One region of the Lacticaseibacillus paracasei subsp. paracasei genome, then DNA from elsewhere that is predicted to be linked to it. Evidence: predicted binding sites of a transcription regulator. Region 1 holds the regulator's gene; the other holds the start of a gene.
What was found. The regulator LexA, encoded in region 1, represses DNA repair genes until DNA is damaged. The targets are predictions, from matches to a motif close to CNAACANNTGTTNG.

Region 1 (3,538 bases):
AAGAACCGACCTTTTCATTCATCTCATGCAACATTTGCTTGACTGACCGGCGAAGTTTAGTTGGCACGATATGAAGTACCATCGGCGTAAATTTGTCGCCGTCTTTTAACATGAAGAAAAGAATGATTGGCGCTGTTGAAATGGTGATGACGACATTACCAACAATGCCAATTAAGTTCTGCAGTTGAGAAATTGTGCCGGTTACGAAGGCACCTTGTTTACCAGTGAAGAAACTTTGCACTTCTGCTGCAATCTCATTGAGATCATGCTGTGAGAGAATATTCTGCTGGTCATTCAGATTATCCAACCATTTGCCAATTTCATCAAAGATTTGCGGCGCTGAATGGACAATACTGGTAATTTGATTGCTTACTGCCGGAATGAAACGCAACAATCCCCACGCCAACAAACCGATCAGCACAATGAATAACAGGCCAATTGCCCAGCCACGATGAAGTCCGAATTTTTCTAATCGATTAATAATCGGGACAGTAAGGTAGAAGAGAATGCCGGCAAAGATAAACGGTGGCGCGATAATCCCGAGAAAATCCAGTACTGGCTGGAAAACCCACGCAATTTTAGTGAAAACGAAAATCACGAGCAATGCCAGTAACAAGTCAACTAGCAGGATCATAAACTTGCTATTAAGAAAGCGGCGATAGAGCCACGAGTCGGTATGTTTCAAGGGGGTACCCTCCTCTACAATTGTGATACCTGTTGGATGTATAAGCTTCATGACAATAACAAACGATGAGAGCGACTAGCCAGATTTGCGGCAGGGCCTGTTTACGCTCATTAAAACGCGTTCACAGGCACAGAAACCTGCACATAAGGAACCTCCAACCTAAATGACCCAAGCCCGGCCATTTAGGTTGGAGGCCACTTATGCTCCGATTTCTAAACGTGCCTGTTCACGCTCTGTACCATTAATGATACTCGACTCATGGTCATATTTCGAGGATAGCCGTGTTAAAAGCGGATTGATTTGATGTTAAAAAAGATTACATAAAATTTACAAACAACATGGAATAATCGTTACAAATCTTTAAAAACCCTAAATAAAGGCATCAAATGTAAATTTTATGTATACAAAGGCTTTACAAAACTCAAAAATTGGGTATGATTAGAGTCACAACCAAAACGGTGAGTATATGTCGGTTTATCCGATACGGAGAGGAGTGACCCCACATGACAATCCTACGGGGCGCAAAATGGACATTAATTACTCTGACCCTCGTGGCAACCTTGCTGTTATTCAGCAACTTTGCGACAGCCGGCATTTTGTTAATCGCGCTTGATATTTTCTTGAGTTTCTTCTACGCGGTCATCAAAAGCAGATGTGATCGGCGTCAGATGCATAAGATGCCATTATTGCATAATTAATTTAAGGATGAGGTCCACAGATGCTTTTTATCTGTGGACTTTTTTGCTATTTAGGCATAAAATCATTGCAAACGTTCGTTCGCTTTGGTATGCTTTGTGTAATCAATTAGAACTGAGGCGGTGAGCGGATGCCAACACAAGCAAGTCAGAAACGTTGGAAACAAATTTTACAATCAATCTATGATGCAATCGAGGATCATGGGTACCCGCCCACGGTTCGCGAAATCGGCAAATCAGTCGGTCTAAGTTCGTCAAGCACGGTGGCAGCGTACTTGGAGAAATTGTTGGCGGCGGGACTTATTGCTAAGGATCCAGCGAAGCCGCGGACGCTTGAAGTGACCTCAGCCGGACGTGACTTCATTGGCGTTCAGGATCACGGTATTCCGATCGTCGGCACAGTTGCTGCAGGGGTCCCGATTACGGCCATCGAAAATATCGATGATTATTTTCCGGTACCAGACGATCTTCCGTATGCCGCTGACGAATTATTCATGTTGCGAGTTCAAGGTAATTCAATGATCAAAATCGGCATTTTAGATGGTGACCAGATTATTGTCAAGAAGCAGAATGACGCCGAGAATGGGCAGATTGTTGTTGCAATGACTGAGGAAGATGAAGCCACTGTCAAGCGATTTTATAAAGAAAAGAACGGCATTCGGTTACATCCTGAAAATGACAGTATGGATGATATGTTCTTCCCGGATGTAACGATTCTTGGCATCGTTGTGAGTTTATATCGGCCTGCATTAGTTTAACCATTTGAAGTCGTGAATGACTAGGCTGGCAACTTAAATCCAATTAAAATGTACCATCAACAAAAGAGACATCAGCTGTGATCCCACAAAATATAGGATCACGGCTGATGTCTTTTTGCTCAGACACTTTATTGGTTTTGTTGGGCGAGGCGATCGAGATCGTCTTGTGGCACCTTTTTATAAACGGGACCATCGGGCAACTGCTTTAAGTTACCGGTTTTTGTTAATTGAAATTGTATCGTATTAGCAGAGGCTTGCGGCTGCGCTTTACCAGTGAAGGTGAAGATTCGGCCTTTGAGGGTCAAATCAGCAGCAAAAATACCACTATCAGTACTTTCAAAGACACCATCTCGATTGGCTAATGTTTCAAGATAGTAGCCGCTGGTGGATGAGGTGACTCGAATTGCTTTGGTCGCATCTTTTGTTTGGACGAACGCATGGCCAACCAATGTACCTAAGGTCGCTTTCGGAACAGTTTTTTTGACCGTGTGCGATTGTGATGTTGCGCTCGATGATGATGTTGTCTTTTTGGGGGTTGAGGTAGTTTGTGAGCAGCCTGATAAGATCAAGATTGCTGCTAGTAGCAGATAGCGCTTTTTCATTCGACAGCAACTCCTAGTGAATGAACTGGATGCAAGTCATCACGATTGGGATCACGATCATCGAAAGCAGCGTTGTTTCGGTGACCATGATAGCAGCGTAATCGGAATCCGCATCGTACAGTTTGGCAACAACAGGCGCATTGGTCATGACCGGCATGCAAGATTGCAAAATAAAGATTTGTTTCATCAAAGTTGGGACAGGGGCGAAGGCGACAAGCGCCGTCATGAGTAACGGTGCAAAGAGGAAGCGGCCACTGAAAATACCCAAAGCTTCTTTGCTGATTCTTAATTTACCCCAGCCTGCTTGATGCAAAGCGATGCCAATGAAGAACATGGAGCCAGGAACAGTTAAGGCACCGATATAAGTCAGATCGGCCATCAAGAAAGTCGGCAATTTGATTTTTAAAAGCACAAGCACAATCCCTAACATAAAACCGAGCAACGGCGGTGAGAACACTTTCCCAAGTACCTTTTTCAAATCAAATTTAGCTGGGCGCGGGCCGTCACCTTGAATAAGGTAAACGCCGATGGTCCAAAAAATGGTGGTGTTGGCCATGTAGTAGACCAACACATATGGCAGACTACTTGGCCCAAATAAGGCTAAGTTGACAGGCAAGCCGATAAAAACTGTGTTGGAGTTAAAAAACATTGACTTAAAGGTACCCTTACGTGCATGTGGCACCTTCAATAAGTAGCAAACCAGAAATGATAGGGCAAATAGGATCATCATGGAAAGGACTGGGAAAAACAAATCTGGCAAGAGTCGCAGCAACATTGGCGCCGTGAATTTTGAAGCGA
Region 2 (3,538 bases), 960 kb from region 1:
TGCCATGGTGGCGGCGATGAAGCGCTATCTGCCAGAAGAAGCGCACTTCACTAATCCTGACGGCGGCTTCTTTATCTGGCTCACCATGCCAGCCGGCTTCGATATGGGCGCGTTCATGAAAGAACACCTATTACCGGAAGCCAATATCTCCTATGTGCCATCAACCAATCTATATGCGACAGCGGCTTTGTCCAACGGTGCCCGGTTGAACTTCACTGGTCCTAGTCTGGCGCAAATTGATACCGGCATGAAAGCTTTGGGTCCAGCATTAAAGGTTGCTCTGCAACACAATCTGGTTGCCGAACAAGCCTAGGCTATAACGCGTTCAAAAAAACTCGGTTAACCTTAACAAAATGACAACGTAACGATCACATTTTCGTCACACTTTGCCGGTAGTATTGACAGCATAGAAGTGAGCCACCCACTCATTCCTAAACCCCAACCTAATTTTCATTTTTCTCCTCCAAAGAAAAATCGGTGATTGGCCCCCATCCGATCACCCAATAACAAAAACGCCCGCTGCGATGGTAGCGGGCATTTTTTTGTTTTGAAGACAAAAAATCGCCGCACACTTTTTCAAAGTGTAAACGGCGATTAATCAAACATCCATCAGTTGCTTAAACTAACCGATCAACCCCGAAGCTGGCAGGGTCATCTTTCTTGCCGGCTTTCTTTTCAGTATCAGTGGTCGTTGTCTTTTCGGTCTTTTTATCAGCAGATGCCTGACCGTCTTTCTTATCATCCTGCTTCTCATCGGCTTCTTCAGGCTTCTTTGGCGCAACTTGTTCACGAATCTTTTCTTCGATTTCCTTAGAAATTTCCGGATGTTCATCCAAGTAGTGAGATGCGTTGACAAGTCCTTGGCCCAAACGTTCCTTGCCATAGTTATACCAAGAGCCAGACTTGGTGATGACATCAATGTCATTGTCTTTATCGGTTGCCAAGTTAATCATATCGGTATTGTGTTCAATCCCGTGACCAAATGACATCGTGGTTTCAACCGATTTAAACGGCGGTGCGACCTTATTCTTAGTGACTTTCAGTTTGCTAGCGAAGCCGACAACATCTTTGCCGTCTTTCACCTGCTGCCCACGCTTGACTTCAATCCGCACAGACGCATAGAATTTCAAGGCACGGCCGCCCGGTGTCACTTCTGGGTTGCCAAACATCACGCCAACTTTTTCACGCAATTGGTTAATGAAAATAACCAGCGTATTGGTATTGTTGATCGAACCGGCCATCTTCCGCAGTGCCTGCGACATCAGCCGGGCTTGCAAGCCCACATGGCTATCCCCGATGGCACCTTCAATTTCAGCCTTGGGAACCAAGGCTGCGACAGAGTCAATGACAACAATATCAACAGCCGCTGATTCAATCAGCATTTCAGCAATTTCAAGCCCCTGTTCCCCAGAGTTTGGCTGAGACAACAGTAAGTCGTCAATATTTACGCCAAGTTCCGCCGCATACTTCGGGTCCATCGCATTTTCGGCGTCAATGTAAGCCGCCTTGCCGCCTGATTTCTGCAATTCGGCAATAGTCTGCAACGCAATCGTTGTTTTTCCGGTACTTTCAGGACCATAGACTTCAACGATTCGGCCACGCGGTAACCCGCCGACACCGAGTGCAAGATCCAAGGATAAAATGCCTGTTGAGACGACATCAACCTTCAGTTCCGGTCGATCGCCCATCTTCATGACGGCACCTTCACCAAAGGCTTTCTTGATCTTCTGAAGGGCTTTTTCTAGTTCGGTATCGCGATCTGTAGCATCGGATTTAGCATTATCATTCTTTGCTGTCGTTTTCTTAGCCATACTTGTCTCCTTAAATGCGCTCACTGGCGCAAAAGTCTGTGTGTAAGCACCTTGGTCACAATAGCTCAACCAGACCACTTATATCCCAGTCTTTAACCATGCCAGTTCACGCTTTGTCTTATAAAAATGCGCCAGCAGTTCCAAAAACCTGTGTACGCTATTTTAAACATATACATCCGAGTATCAATTTACGCTGTCTCCATTATCGAACATGCGTTTGTTTTTTGCAAGCTTTTACGTTAAAAAAGTCATCCCCAAAAATTGTTTGCAGGTGACTGCTTTATTTTACCTGATACTGACACCTTTTTGGTAAAAATGACGCGTTATTGTGGCACACAAGCATGGTATGATGAGGCGATTGGCTTGATACTACAAAAATAGGTAAACGAGGAAAATGAAATGATGTTCATGGGTTCTATTGTCAATGGGTTGACGATTATCGGTGGCGGGGTCTTAGGCTTGATTCTCCACAGTATTAGCGATCATGCTAAAGATACTGTCACCAAAAGTCTTGGGCTTGGTACCTTCGCATTGGGCATTCAAATGGCCTTGCAGACAAAAAGTTTTATTGTTATGGTCATCAGCCTTTGCCTTGGCGGCTTGATCGGTGAGTGGTTGCATATTGAAGATGGCATGAACCACCTCGGTTTGATGTTGGAACAGCGCTTTGCCCGCGGCAATCAGCATTTTGCGGAAGGGTTCGTGACCGCCACCCTGATTGCTGTCATCGGTGCCATGGGTATTTTAGGCGCGATTCAGGCGGGCGTTTCTGGAGACAATACCACGCTATATACTAAATCCGTCATGGACGGGTTCATGGCGATTATGCTGACCGCGTCACTCGGGGTTGGCGTGATCTTTTCCGCGTTGCCAGTGATCATTTATCAAGGCACCATCACACTCTTCGCCAGTTTTTTAGTCCAATTCGTGCCCAAGGCATTGATGACGAACGCACTCCGCGAAATTGGTGCAGTCGGCGGCTTAATGATCTTGGGGATTGGGTTAAACTTGATGGGCATTACTAAAATTCGTATTTCTAATCTGCTGCCTGGCTTGCTAGTCCTTGTTGCGATCCTAACTGGTCAGTATTTTCTATGATTAATGATTGAACCATTTAGGAGGAGGCTATTGGCAGATCATAAACTGACCGGTTTGAACGGTTGTGGTGATAAATCAGAGCAGATTTTTACCAAAAAAACGACCCCTGCTTCACTGGCATGGGTCGTTTTTTTTGGTAAAAGTGCCGATTATGATTCAGAAATTCGGAATGAGCCGCTGCTTTTGGCGATGGAAACGATAGTAAACCAGTTTGCAATGCCAATCACGCACGACACCCAGCAAGTGCGAATTGGCATCATAATACCAGTAGCGCAGATCATCTTTTAGGTACTGCTGATTCAACCATGCATGATCGTGCCGCAAGAAAGTATAACTTTCAAGCATGTCCTGCTCTCGCCAAACATCAGGTAATAAGAATTGGCTACGGGTAAACCGTTTTAAAAACCGATCTGAATAATAAACCCGCTCAATGCGACCGACAAACAATGCCGTCTCGCCTTTACCCACATATGGCGCCATGGGCACAACAATCAAACCACCGCGTAAACGTTCAAACCAGTCTGTTTGCTGACTGACGTTAATGGCACGTGTGACATCCTTGGGTAACCGAAAATCCAATACTAAACCATCCGGGCGTCGAACCCGAGCAACGATGTGTCGTTTTTTCA

Region 2: a site for LexA is predicted at 2,018-2,031, ahead of recA (recombinase RecA). Genes of this name have one in related genera too.

The regions. Positions count from the first base shown of each region.
Region 1 covers NZ_AP012541.1:700,936-704,473, forward strand. Annotated here, with positions in the region: gene LBPC_RS03370 (AI-2E family transporter) at 1-685, opposite strand, end outside; gene LBPC_RS03375 (hypothetical protein) at 1,189-1,383, shown strand; gene lexA (transcriptional repressor LexA) at 1,512-2,138, shown strand; gene LBPC_RS03385 (hypothetical protein) at 2,267-2,740, opposite strand; gene LBPC_RS03390 (AEC family transporter) at 2,754-3,538, opposite strand, start outside.
Region 2 covers NZ_AP012541.1:2,735,459-2,738,996, forward strand. Annotated here, with positions in the region: gene LBPC_RS13420 (aminotransferase-like domain-containing protein) at 1-313, shown strand, start outside; gene recA (recombinase RecA) at 618-1,811, opposite strand; gene LBPC_RS13430 (DUF554 domain-containing protein) at 2,211-2,909, shown strand; gene LBPC_RS13435 (DUF7679 family protein) at 3,066-3,538, opposite strand, start outside.